Regions from separate parts of the Pueribacillus sp. YX66 genome, predicted to be linked through region 2. Evidence: predicted binding sites of a transcription regulator. Region 2 holds the regulator's gene; each other region holds the start of a gene.
What was found. The regulator CtsR, encoded in region 2, represses protease genes until heat stress. The targets are predictions, from matches to a motif close to ATGGTCAATAAAGGTCAAACA.
Positions count from the first base shown of each region.

Region 1 (4,819 bases), on a different contig from region 2:
GAAAATTGATAAGTGGTTTCCTTCCACTAAGAAATGTTCTTGTTGAACGTGTGTATAAGTGTTCTTGCGGCTTTGTATTGGATCGTGATTACAATTCAGCAATTAATATCAAAAATGAAGGATTGCGCTTATTAGCATAAAGAATGATAACTTTCGGAACGAGGAGGTTAGCTTGATCAATTTCCTGTCGTTAGATGGGATGACCCGAGAAGCCCCCACTTCAAGCGACTCGTAAGGGTGGTAAGTGGTGGGAGCAGTTCACATAATTACTTTATTGAAACGTTAACTCTAGCACTTCGTATCAGTCGTAGAGAAAGGTCGGGTGTAGTGTGCGCTTTTCGTACATGAGCAAAAGCAATGGCGGTAACCTAAAAGTTTGGGTTACTGCTTTTTTATGCACTTTTCGACAAAATCTAATTAAAAAGCTAAAGAAATAAAAAAAAGAACCGATATTATAAGCAAGTGATAAAATAAATCACCTTCTTTTATGTTAGGGGAGTTTATGATGGATAGAACATCTTTAATTGGAATTCTTTTTGGCATTATAGCTGTTGGGGTTGGGATGGCACTTAAAGGAATTAGCCCTCTCGTTATTTTTAATCCCGCTGCTGTGATTATTATTTTTTTAGGAACGATTGCATCAGTTACTATCGGTTTTCCAGGAAAAGAGTTAAAGAAAATTCCAAAGCTTTTTAAAGTGATTTTTAGTGAACAAAAAGTGCCGCAAATTAAAGACTTAATCCCACTGTTTATGGAGTGGGCAAGTTTAGCCCGAAAAGAAGGGATTTTGTTTTTGGAAGGTCGTGTAGGTGAAGTTGAAGATCCGTTTTTGCGCAATGGTATGAAACTCGTCATTGATGGACAGTCACCTGAGTTTATACGCGACGTGATGAATGAGCAACTGAATGCATTGGAAGAACGGCATGAAGCAGGAGCACAAATTTTTTCACAAGCGGGTACGTACGCACCGACTCTTGGAGTGTTAGGGGCAGTGATTGGACTCATTGCTGCCTTAGGTAATATCGCAAACTTTGATATTCTTGGTGAAGCGATAGCAGCTGCATTTATCGCTACGTTGCTCGGAATTTTCTCTGGATATGTATTATGGCATCCGTTTGCTAACAAATTAAGACGGAAATCAAAAGAAGAAATTCGCATTCGTGAAATTATGATTGAAGGTATTTTATCGATTCAAAATGGTCAATCGCCGAGAGCGATTCAAGAAAAGTTAGCGAGCTATCTCCCTTTAAATGAAAGTGCAAGCTTGCTCAAAGAGGGGGAAGAATATGGCAAGAAACAGGAAGCGTCATAAGGAAAACGAAGGAATGAATGAGTCGTGGCTTCTTCCTTACGCAGATATGCTCACTTTGCTACTCGCATTGTTTATCGTACTGTTTGCGATGAGTTCATTAGATGCTGCCAAGTTTCGTGACCTTGCCCAGTCGTTAAGTAGTGTATTTACATCGAGTTCTGGGATTATGGAATATCCGAGCCCTAATGAGCAAATTGTACCTGACGAAATGTCGAGTGAACTGCATGATACAGCTGCGATGAATGAACTGGAAGAATTAATAGCGTTGCAGAAACGGATTGATGAATATATTCAAAGTCACGATTTAACGAACCGTTTAACGACAAATTTATCAGGCGAAGGATTGCAAATTACAATTTTAGATGATGCATTATTTGATTCTGGTAGTGCTGATGTAAAAAAAGAAGCTCATGAATTAGGTGTCGAAATTTCCAAGTTTATCGTATCTGATCCGCCACGGCATGTAACGATAAGTGGTCATACAGACAACGTTCCGATTCATAATGCAGCGTATAGCTCAAATTGGCATCTAAGTGTGATGCGTGCAATTCATTTTATGGAAGTGTTGTTGGAAAATGATAATCTTGAGCCCGATTATTTAAGTGCAAAAGGATACGGGGAATATCGGCCGATTGCAAACAATGATACTGCAGAAAACCGTGCGAAAAATCGCCGGGTTGAAGTGTTAATCACTCCAAACTATGACTTGAAAATTAATGAAGAATAAGCGAACTCGCCCTACTTGTTGGGCGAGTTCAACTCGTTGAGGAACACTTTCATCCATCGTGGCTGAAGTACAGGTTGTATGAGCATAAACGTTGCCATAGAGTTTGTGCTCATTAATAAAGTGTCTCTCTTCTCTCTGTTAATCGTTAAAAAAATATAGACAAAGTCGCTTTTTTTGACTTTGTCTACTTGATACTCATCTAAAGAAAGGTGAGTATTTTATTTCGTCTCGTAAAGGACTTCGTCAATGAGTCCGTATTCTTTCGCTTCTTCAGCAGATAAAAACTTATCTCGGTCGGTATCACGTTCAATGATTTCGAGTGATTGACCTGTACGCTCAGCATAGATTTTGTTAAGTTTCTCACGCATTTGAATAATCCGTTTCGCATGAATTTCAATATCAGCAGCTTGCCCTTGTGTGCCACCAAGAGGCTGGTGAATCATGACTTCACTATTTGGAAGAGCAAAACGTTTTCCTTTTGCACCAGCCATTAATAAAAAGGATCCCATTGAAGCAGCCAATCCGATACAAATCGTGGATACGTCAGGTTTAATGTGTTGCATCGTATCGTAAATCGCCATTCCCGCCGTGATTGAACCACCAGGACTATTAATGTAAAGAGAAATATCTTTATCAGGATCTTCGGCAGCTAAAAATAAAAGCTGTGCGACGATTGAGTTTGCAACCGTATCGTCAATTGCACTTCCAAGCATGATGATGCGGTCTTTCAGTAAGCGAGAGTAAATGTCATACGCACGTTCTCCTCTGCTCGTTTGTTCAATGACTGTAGGTATTAAATGCATATACGTTCATCCTCCTTTTATTTCAAAAAGCACTTTATGTAGTTCCATCATAACTAAAAGGTCAAGATAGGTCAAATATAAAGTTTGCTAAAATTTCCTTTTAATTTAAAAAATGCTTTGATAAAGTCTCCGTCTACATCTTTCCCGTAACATTCTTTTTTAAAACGTCTTTCATTAATGGCTTGTTGTCTGGAAAGATTGTTAAAAAAATGATATTCGTTAAAATCAAACCCGAGCCAATCAGTTGAAAGATGCCGAACGGAATTTGTAACCATAAAACTGAAGTGATGATTGCAGTGAGTGGCTCAACAGTTCCTAGCAAGCTCGTTTCTTGAGGTTTTAAATACGTAAGACTTTCAAGATAAAACCAAAAGGCAAACATCGTACCGAAAATAACGACAAAAATTAAATAACCAACGGTCGAAATCGTCCAGTCGGTCATGTCGACCTCCCAAGGTGGGTAAAAAAGAGCAAGGCAGCTTCCGCCGATGAGCATAGCCCAACCGACGACAGCTAGTGAACCCCACTTATCAAGTAAGCGTTTCGGATAAAGGGTATAGAAGGCGAGGGCAATTCCCGATAAAATACCCCAAATGATTGCGCCGATTGGGACAGACAAATGATGGACAGACCCGTTTGTAAGGAGTAGAAAAGTTCCCGTTAGTGCAAGCAAAATCGCGATGATTTCTTTACGTTGAAGTAGGGTCACTTTATTTATAATTAAATAAATCATAATAAAAATTGGTGCTAAATATTGAAGCAATGTTGCGACCGCAGCGTTACCTAATTGGATGGATATCATATATGTGTATTGAACGGCGAGCATTCCTAAAAGACTAAACACGATCAATTTAATTGCATCTTGTCGATTTGACCATATGCGAATGACGTTCATTTTCTTTTTTCTTAGTCCTGCGATCGTAAGCAACATAAGGCCCGAGACGATGAGACGAAATGACACGAGCCACTCAACGGACATGTTTTCATTATGAAACAAATGTTGAGCAACCGTCCCGCCAACACCCCAAAATGAGGCACCTAAAAGGACATATACATATCCAATCCATCGAGAGTCTCTATTCATACTGAACCCCATTTCATCATATACGGAGCAAGTCAAAGTTCAAACGTATATTTTTTATGTACAAAAAAAGCGGCTGATTAAATCATCCGCTTTTTTCCATTATGTAAGAATAAAAATAAGCTGTCGCTTAATACATTTCATCAAATTATACTTTATGTATGGCGCGCTCGAGAGGACTCGAACCCCTGCATGACGTGGTACCGGAAACCACCGCTCTATCCAGCTGAGCTACGAGCGCAAACTGCATTCTTCATTATACTTGAAAAAAAACAAGTTTGCAATGTCAAATGATGTCATTTATTATTTCGAAAAAAGTCGAACTGTAACAAGTGCTTCTATAGTAATATATTAAGAAGGAGGGCGTGATGATGTTGGAAATTGGTTTATTTCAAAAACAGACAACAAAGCTCGTCATGACGACTGAACTCCGTCAAGCGATTTCGATTTTACAATACTCGAACACTGAATTACTCGATTTCTTGAAAGAAGAAGCGTTAGAAAATCCGTTATTAGAATTAAAAGAAGATAAATCTGACGACGGAGCGTTGTATTACCAGAGCTATTCAAATGGATCGTCATCGCACGATTCAGACAATGAAAACGATAATCCTGTCGATTATTTTCATAATAAAGAAGAAAATTTACAAGCTTATTTGCTAAAACAAGCGCACGAGTTGTCTTTTCCTAAGCATGAGCGAGGAATCGTCGTGTTTTTAATTGAAAACCTTGACGATGCAGGATACTTAACGATTTCGCTTGAAGATGCTGCAACAATATTAAAAATAGATGAAGAAGAGGTTGCAGCTGCCTTCGAGTTGTTTCGCCAGTTTGAACCGATCGGAATCGGAGCTCGATCATTACAAGAATGTTTGCTTTGGCAACTTGAAAATTTG
Region 1 is NZ_JBEUEL010000001.1:65,842-70,660, forward strand. Features, by position in the region: partial or broken gene ABU914_RS00330 (RNA-guided endonuclease InsQ/TnpB family protein) at 1-140, shown strand, start outside; gene motA (flagellar motor stator protein MotA) at 506-1,312, shown strand; gene motB (flagellar motor protein MotB) at 1,287-2,039, shown strand; gene clpP (ATP-dependent Clp endopeptidase proteolytic subunit ClpP) at 2,258-2,842, opposite strand; gene ABU914_RS00350 (DMT family transporter) at 2,976-3,926, opposite strand; tRNA gene ABU914_RS00355 (tRNA-Arg) at 4,086-4,164, opposite strand; gene rpoN (RNA polymerase factor sigma-54) at 4,295-4,819, shown strand, end outside.
Region 1: the regulator CtsR is predicted to act here: its motif matches at 2,900-2,920, upstream of clpP (ATP-dependent Clp endopeptidase proteolytic subunit ClpP).

Region 2 (4,819 bases):
TGGAGAAATAAACAGCGATAAGTCGCTGTTTTTTTGCTTTTTAGGAGTAAGTTGATGTTTGAGCGAGTTCTTTTTGTTTTTATTAAAAAAGTGGGTTATCCAATAATAATTTGTTGATGACTTCAATAGGAAAAGCATCTTCTTAATATACTAATTTTAAGAAGATAGAAAGAAGGTGACGAATTGTCGGTGTTATCCTCATTGTTTAATCATGATCTATTTGTTGTGGCAGTACGGATGTTTGTTGCTGCTGTGTTAGCTGGTTTTGTTGGATTAGAAAGAGAGTTTAAACAACATCCAGCGGGGTTGAGAACACATCTTTTAGTCGGTGTTGGCTCTTGCTTAATGATGACGATGTCAATTTACGGATTTGAAAAACATATTGGTATGCATGAAAATGTACGTTTTGATCCTGCTCGTATTCCATCGTATGTCATTAGTGGGATCGGTTTTCTAGGTGCAGGTACAATTATTGTTCATGGTCGAATGGTGAGAGGACTGACGACAGCTGCTTCGATCTGGGTTGTTGCTGGAATTGGGTTAGTTGTCGGAGCAGGAATGTATTTTGAAGCGATTTTAGCTACGGTGATCGTTGTTCTAAGCTTGTTTTTACTGACAAAAATTGAACCGCTGTACGTGAAAAAGGAAAGTCGTAGAGTGTTAATTGTACAAGGCGATGACGACTTGACATTGCAAGATGTTACACAAATGTTAGACTCATTTTCAATTCGCGTTGAAAAAAAATCGGTTGATAAATTAAAAAAAGATGGAATCATCCTTCGAAAATATACGCTCCATTGTCAGTATAACCGCAATAAAAATATGACTTTGGCAATCGATCAGTTGATGAGTCATAATCGTGTGTTAAAAGTTGTGAATGGTATCGATTAAATAATCATGATTAATTATGTTTTGTTTCAGGTCGAAATGGGGAAAATAGGTAAATAAGGGATTGAATGGGGATGCTTGTAAAAATTTCAGTAGTGGATTTGTGCCCAATTATTGAAAATACTTGTCTGAAAGGGTTGCAACCTTTTTTTTAGATCGAGTATACTAAATACATAAAGTCAAATATAGTCAAAGTCAGAAAGGTGGGGAGGTCGATGAAAAATATTTCTGATATCATTGAAGCCTATTTGAAGAAAATTTTGAGCGGAAGTAATACGATTGAAATAAAGCGACATGAAGTTGCAGAAAAATTTCAATGCGTCCCCTCACAAATTAACTATGTGATCAATACGAGATTTACAGTTGAAAAAGGCTATATCGTGGAGAGTAAACGGGGTGGGGGAGGGTATATCCGGATTATTAAAATTCGACCAAATGATAAAGCTGAGTTAATCGATCAATTGATCGAGTTAATCGGTTATAAATTATCACAAACTGCGGCAGAAGATTTAATTTTCCGCTTACTTGAAGAAAAAGTGATATCTGAAAGAGAAGCTAGAATGATGTTAAGTGTCATCGATCGGGAGACAATCTCTATTGATTTGCCGACACGTGATGAACTGAGAGCGAATTTACTAAAAGCGATGTTTATTACTTTAAAATATAAAATATAGTATATGGGATATGGAGGGGTGAAAAGTGGAATGTCAAAATTGCAAAATCCATCCTGCAACACTCCATTTTACGAAAATTGTAAATGGGGAAAAGATGGAGATGCACTTATGTGAGCAGTGTGCTAAAAATAAAGGAGATATGATCTACGGGCAAAATAACTTTTCTATTCATCAGTTATTAACAGGATTGTTAAATTTTGACCAACCTTTCAAAAATAATAAAAAAACGAACAGTTTTACATTTGCGAGTCCAAAATGTGAAAAGTGTGGAATGACGTATGAACAATTTGCGAAAATTGGACGGTTTGGTTGTGCAAATTGTTATGAAACATTTGACGCGAAACTTGATCCCCTTCTTAAACGAGTACACAGCGGAAATCATACTCACTCGGGGAAAATTCCGAAGCGCGGCGCAGCTGATCTTCATGTAAGGAAAAAAATTGCTCTTTTAAAAGAAACGATGCAAGATTATATTGAAAAAGAAGAGTTTGAAAAAGCAGCGCTCATTCGTGATGAGCTTCGTTCCCTCGAAAAACAATATGGAGATGAAAAGGGGGAATGATCGATGTCATTAGAGCGATTTATTAGTGAAGCAATTAGTCCATGGATGAAAGAATCGGGGCCAGATGATGATATCGTTTTAAGTAGTCGCATACGATTAGCAAGGAACCTTGATGAATATACATTTCCACTTTTAACATATAAACACGATGGGGAAGCGGTATTAAATCAAATAAAGTCACACATCGGAAAACATACAAACGATGAATTAGCAAAGCTCGAGCTAATCCTTATGCAAGATATGGAGTCGATTCAAAAGCAAGTATTAGTCGAAAAGCATCTTATTAGTCCACATCTCGCGAATGATGCATCCCATGGTGCTGTTCTACTTAGTGCAGATGAGTCAATCAGCATTATGATAAATGAAGAGGACCATATTCGTATTCAACATCTAGCCTCTGGTTTAAAATTAAAAGAAGTACTTGAACGTTCGAATCATATTGATGATTTACTCGAAGAAACACTTGATTTTGCTTTTGATGAAAAGCGAGGCTACTTGACAAGTTGCCCTACGAACGTTGGAACCGGGATGCGCGCATCGGTTATGATGCATTTGCCAGCCCTTGTGTTAACACAACAACTAAACCGAATTGCCCCAGCAATTAATCAACTAGGGCTTGTCGTAAGAGGAATTTACGGGGAAGGTAGCGAAGCATTAGGTAACCTTTTTCAAATTTCTAATCAAATGACGTTAGGCAAGTCGGAAATGGATATAGTGGAAGACTTGCAAAGCGTTGTATTACAGCTCATTGAACGTGAGCGACACGCAAGAGAAATGCTTTTGCAAAATTCAAAAACGCAATTGGAGAACCGTGTATATCGTTCATATGGCGTTTTGCAATATAGCCGGATTATCGATTCTAAAGAAGCGGCAAATTGTTTGTCAGATGTTCGTCTTGGTATCGATCTTTCGCTTATTCAAGATGTATCTCGGACGATTTTAAATGAGTTAATGATCTTAACTCAACCAGGCTTTTTACAGCAATATGCAGGAGAACGCCTCAGTCCGAATGAACGTGATATTCGTAGAGCATCGATTATACGCGAGGCATTAAAATTAAAAGAGCAATAAGGCGAATACGTAGAAGGAGGATGAACCGAATATGATGTTTGGAAGATTTACAGAAAGAGCGCAAAAAGTGTTGGCGCTTGCTCAGGAAGAAGCGATCCGATTAGGTCATCATAACGTAGGAACAGAACATATATTGTTAGGACTTATTCGTGAAGGAGAAGGTATTGCAGCAAAAGCATTAATCGCTTTAAATCTTGACCCTGAAAAAATTCAAAAAGAAGTGGAGTCGCTCATTGGTAGTAGCACAGAAAAAGTGCAATCAATCCATTATACACCACGAGCGAAAAAAGTGATTGAGCTTTCGATGGATGAAGCTCGTAAGTTAGGGCATTCTTACGTTGGGACGGAGCACATTTTGCTCGGTTTAATTCGCGAAGGTGAAGGGGTTGCTGCACGGGTACTTAACAATTTAGGAATTAGTTTAAATAAAGCAAGACAGCAAGTGCTTCAATTGTTAGGAAGTAATGAAACAAGCTCGAGCAACCAAAGTGCGATTACGAATGCGAATACACCGACACTAGATAGTCTGGCGCGCGATTTAACACAAGTGGCACGTGAGGGTGGACTCGATCCTGTCATTGGGAGAAGCAAAGAAATTCAACGTGTCATTGAAGTATTAAGTCGTCGTACGAAAAACAATCCAGTTATTATCGGTGAGCCAGGTGTTGGGAAAACAGCGATTGCCGAAGGATTGGCTCAACAAATCGTCGACAATGAAGTACCAGAGATTTTACGTGATAAGCGTGTGATGACGCTTGACATGGGAACGGTTGTAGCTGGTACAAAATATCGCGGTGAATTCGAGGATCGTTTGAAAAAAGTGATGGACGAAATTCGTCAAGCTGGCAACATCATTTTGTTCATCGATGAATTGCACACGTTAATCGGAGCTGGTGGTGCCGAAGGTGCAATCGATGCGTCGAACATATTGAAGCCAGCGCTTTCTCGTGGTGAATTGCAATGTATCGGAGCGACAACATTAGATGAATATCGAAAATATATTGAGAAAGATGCAGCGCTTGAACGTCGTTTTCAACCGATTCAAGTGAATGAGCCAACGTTAGAAGAATCGATTCAAATTTTGAGAGGTCTACGTGATCGATACGAAGCACACCATCGGGTGACAATCCCGGATGAGTCGATTGAAGCGGCTGTTCGTCTTTCGGACCGTTATATTTCTGATCGATTTCTCCCGGACAAAGCGATCGATCTTATTGACGAAGCCGGCTCAAAAGTAAGACTACGTTCTTATACAACACCACCCAATTTGAAAGAATTGGAACAAAAACTTGAGGAAGTTAGAAAAGAAAAAGATGCTGCTGTTCAAAGCCAAGAGTTTGAAAAAGCTGCTTCCCTTCGTGACCATGAACAGCGCTTACGTGAAGAAGTTGAACAAACGAAAAATGAATGGAAAGAAAAACAAGGGCAAGAAAATCAAGAAGTGACTTCTGAAGATATTGCAAAAGTCGTTGCAAATTGGACGGGAATCCCTGTTTCGAAACTGAAGGAAGAAGAAACAGAACGTTTATTAAAACTAGAAGAAATTCTTCATGAGCGAGTCATCGGTCAAGATGAAGCAGTAAAAGCTGTATCTCAAGCAGTAAGACGGGCTCGCGCAGGGTTA
Region 2 is NZ_JBEUEL010000015.1:59,826-64,644, reverse strand. Features, by position in the region: gene ABU914_RS08660 (MgtC/SapB family protein) at 190-891, shown strand; gene ABU914_RS08655 (CtsR family transcriptional regulator) at 1,104-1,562, shown strand; gene mcsA (protein-arginine kinase activator protein McsA) at 1,588-2,124, shown strand; gene mcsB (protein-arginine kinase McsB) at 2,128-3,195, shown strand; gene clpC (ATP-dependent protease ATP-binding subunit ClpC) at 3,227-4,819, shown strand, end outside.

Region 3 (4,819 bases), on a different contig from region 2:
GTAAGCGTGCTTCTGCTTTTCCACGATCCGTTGCGGACTGAATTAAGTTTTTCTTAGAACCTGCTTCATCAAGCAAATCAATCGCTTTGTCTGGCAGGAATCGATCTTGAATATAACGATGCGATAAAGTCGCACACGCTTCTAGCGCATCATCAGAATAACGAATTTCATGATAATCTTCGTATTTTGGCTGTAAACCTTTCAAAATTTCTAGCGTTGCTTCAACAGATGGTTCGTCAACAACAACAGGCTGAAAACGACGTTCTAGTGCGGCATCTTTCTCAATTTGACGGTATTCGTTTAACGTTGTTGCTCCGACCAATTGAAGTTCGCCGCGTGCAAGTGCAGGTTTAAAAATATTTCCGACATCCATAGAAGAGCCTTCCGCAGTTCCTGCACCAACGATTAAGTGAAGCTCATCGACGAATAAAATAACATCTTGACGTTGCTTTAATTCAGTAATAAGCTGCTTCATTCTTTCTTCAAATTGCCCGCGAATCCCTGTATTTGCAACGAGTGAAGCCACATCTAGCAAATACACTTCTTTGTTCAATAACTTGGTCGGAACGTTTCCTTCATAAATTTTTAGAGCAAGTCCTTCTGCAATTGCAGTTTTTCCTACTCCTGGTTCTCCGATAAGCACTGGATTATTTTTGTTTCGACGGTTCAAAATTTCGATGACGCGATCAATTTCTTTATCTCGACCGATAACTGGATCGATGCGTCCTGCTTTTGCATCATTCATTAAATTGTGACCAAGTTGCTCAAGTAACCCACCTTGTTGCTGTTGCACTTTTTGCTGTACTTGAGGACCATGACCTTGACCATTCATAAAACCTTGGAACATGTCGTTGAAATGATTTCCGAACATCGATTGAAATTGAGCTTGACTATCTTTTTGAATTTCACGATAACAAGTTTCACATAATTTAAATTGTTGAATCTTTCCATTCAGACCTAGTTTCATCTGAATTGTTGCTTTGTTTGTTTGACATTTTTCACAAACTCCCATCATTCATTTCCTCCTTTTTAATTTTTTCTAGTTTCCTAGCAATCTAAGTTTATTATTTGCTTTGACTTTGATTATCTTTGACCTTTGTTCGAAAAAAATTTATTAACTTAAATTAGGTCTTTTACTTGACCAACTTTGACCTTTGCTTTTATTATACTCTGACCTTCTTTGACTTTCAAGTGTTTTATGAAAATTTTTTTCGGAATTATCAATACGAGTTTTTAAAACAACAATTTTAAATCCGTCACTACAAAAGCAGCAACGGATTTAAATGACATACTCATACGTTTGGAGGACTTATATATGTTTCAAATGCGTGCTCATATTGTTTGCATAGTTGTAATAATTCGTTATCTGCAAACTTTTTACTCGCTATTTGAAGTCCGACAGGCAATCCTGCTTCTGTTAATCCAACTGGCAAGGAAGCAGCTGGGTGACCTGTAAGATTGTATGCTTGGGTTAGCATCCAATCGTTTACCGGATTTACCTCTTTCCCATTAATGACAGATGGACCAGCGAATTGATGGTCAAAAGCTGTAGTCGCTAACGTCGGGGACACGATATAATCATATTCTTGAAAAAGCTGTTGAATCGCATTCCAAACTTTCGTACGATTCCAATCTAACCGTTTATAATCTACAGCCGTTATTTTTCTGCCTACTGCAATCATCTTTGCTAAATTATCTGAAAAGCTTTCTGGCTGTGCATCGTAAAGGTCACCATAGTTTGTCGCATAGCTAACACACCAGAGGCCCGAAAACGTTCGTAATAAATCGCGTTTGCTTAAACCTAAATCAATGTTCACTTCTTCAACTTGACATCCGAGGTCAGTAAAATTTTTACAAGCTTTTTGAATGACTGATAAAACGTCATGAGAGATTTCGAATAAACCGAAATTAGGAGTGTATGCAATTTTAATATCTTTCAACGCTTTTATTTCATGTTTTTCCGTTATCGGCGCTGAATCAGGGTCGTCCTCTGCATACCCTCGCATGACCGAAAATAACAAAACAGCATCTTCTACTGTTCTCGTCATTGGGCCATTATGTAAGTAAGGATGCTGAGAACCGAAGACATTTTTCAGATTACCATCATGTGGTACAACACCAAAAGTCGGCTTAAAACCAAAAGTCCCAGTTAACGATGCAGGAATACGAATAGAACCTCCTCCATCACTACCTTCAGCGAATGGAGCGAGCTTTCCAGCAACTGCTGCTGCCGAGCCGCCACTTGAACCCCCCGGAGTTAATGTCTCATCCCAAGGGTTTTTTGTCGTCCCAAAGAGCGGATTATCTGTCGTCCCTTTGTGACCAAATTCTGGTGTATTCGTTTTGCCTATTACGATCGCTCCGGCTGATTTCACTCTTTTTAAAAACGTTGGTTCATAATTAGGTACAAAATCTTTAAAAACAGGTGAACCATAAGTTGTCACAATTCCTTCTGTTGGGGTTAAATCTTTTATCGCAATAGGTATCCCGTGAAGAGCACCAACACTTTCACCTTTCATTAACACGTCTTCCGCTTTTTTAGCTTCATCTAACGCCTGATCATTCATCGTAACGTATGCATTCCATTTTTTATTTTCTTGTTCAATCCGTTCTAAGTAAGCATTCATCACTTCCACTGGAGATAGTTGTTTCATTTGAATTTGATTACATAGTTCAGTTGCAGATAAATCAGTTATTTCCATTTTATTCACCTCTTCATTTTTTCTTAGTCTATATTATACTTTTGACATGAGTATGAAAATTCCTTTTATAGCACTTCATTTCGCCTTAAACGTACTACACTGAGTTTCGAAAAAAATAGACACGAAACAGAAAAAACGATAGCACTAGCCACCGTTTTTCTCAGAAAATATATTCAATTAATAAACCGATCGAGACAAGAAAGCCAAAAATCGTATGCATTTGAGCTGTTGCTTTCATCGCTGGCATCATTTCAACTGGACGCGTCTTTCCAACAAAACTCTTAGTTGCTAGGATCGCTTTCGGTACACTTAAAAAGACGAGAAGCAACCACAATGTACCATAGCCTGTAATCACCATTCCGACAATCCATAAATATGAAACGGCAAACATCGCAGCTAAAAATTTAATCGAGTTTTCGTGTCCTAAAAGAATCGCAAGCGTTCTTCGTCCACTTTTCTCATCACCTTCACGATCACGAATGTTGTTCGATGTTAAAATTGCACCACACAAAATCGAAATTGGGATTGAGATTAACACGCTTTCGGTCGTAACGGTTCCCGTTTGAATAAAGAACGAAATAAGAATAATGACAAGACCCATGAAGAACCCAGAAACGATTTCACCGAAAGGAGTATATGCAATCGGGTAAGGACCCCCTGTATAGAAATAGCCCGCTGCCATTGAAATCGCACCTATAACAGCAATCCACCAACTTGTTGTCGCTGAAATGTAGACTCCGAGCAATAGAGCAATCGCAAATAAAATAAGACCGAGTCGTAAAACAACGGCTGGTTCAACACCATCTCTTACAATTGCACCGCCGATCCCTACGGAGTCTTTCGTATCGAGCCCGCGTTTATAATCATAATATTCGTTAAACATATTCGTAGCTGTTTGGATTAATAAGGAAGCAAATAACATCGCTAGAAAAAGAAGCATGTGAAACTCTCCATACAATAGTGCAAGCATTGTTCCGATAAATACAGGAATAAACGCTGCAGTTAACGTATGCGGACGTAACAAGCGCCACCATACTTGCCAGCCTGAAGGTTGCTTCACGTCTTCTTGACGTTCAATAATAGCTGACATCGCCTTCTCTCCCCTTCATCAAATACGTCTCCAAGCATGACATCCAGAATCACTTTTTTGGATGAATGACTAAGGCTCTACCTTTATAGCGATAATTTTAACTCTTCTTAATAAAGGTAAATACTAGTTTAAGTTTAGAAGAACAGCCAACACCTGTCAATGTTAAATGGTGGGTAAGACTTAGCTAGTTTGTTGACATTAAACGGGCTTAAGGTGTATCTTTGAATAGATTCAATTACAGGAGGAATCTGCTGTGATTACGATAAAAAAGCCAAAACTACTTTATGAAAAGTTAGTTGAAGGCGTTCAAAAAGCAAGACAATTGAACCGTCCGATTATAGTAAGCATGGCATCAAAAGTTGCAAACGAAGATGCCCTTGCTTTTTTCTCCGTTTGCAACAATAAAATCGATACACGAACGTTCTGGGCTGATCCAAAACGAGAATTAATTTTAATCGGAATTAGTTCAGAAGTATCGCTCGAAGCTAGCGGAATAAACCGTTTTTCTGAATTAAATAGTGAATGGAAAAATTTAACAAAGGGCGCCATTATCGTTTCAGACGAATCGATTCCAGCGACTGGTCCTACAATTTTAGGGGGATTTAGTTTTGATCCATTAAAAGAAAAAACGGAGTTGTGGAGATCTTTTCCTGATGCAAAATTAATCCTTCCTAAATATATGTTAACGATCTATAAAGGTACTGCTTCGTTAACGACAAATTTTCTTTTAAGTGAAACAGATAACCCGAGCGAAATCGCTGAAAAATCAGAAAGAGAGCGTAAATCCCTTTTTCATCCAAAAACGGCGAGGGAAGAAATGAAATGTTCATCTTTTATAAAAGAAGAAATCAATCCACAGTCTTGGATAAAAACCGTTGAAAAAACAACCGAGGAAATAAAAAAGCATAAACTAAAAAAAGTCGTTCTCGCGAGAGAATTACGTTTATTTTCAAATACCCCATTTTCACCAGAAATGACACTACAACGACTGCTTGACGAACAGACATCTAGCTTCGTATTTGCTTTT
Region 3 is NZ_JBEUEL010000001.1:157,771-162,589, reverse strand. Features, by position in the region: gene ABU914_RS00820 (ATP-dependent Clp protease ATP-binding subunit) at 1-1,015, opposite strand, end outside; gene ABU914_RS00815 (amidase) at 1,293-2,702, opposite strand; gene ABU914_RS00810 (1,4-dihydroxy-2-naphthoate polyprenyltransferase) at 2,863-3,792, opposite strand; gene ABU914_RS00805 (isochorismate synthase) at 4,046-4,819, shown strand, end outside.
Region 3: the regulator CtsR is predicted to act here: its motif matches at 1,135-1,155, upstream of ABU914_RS00820 (ATP-dependent Clp protease ATP-binding subunit).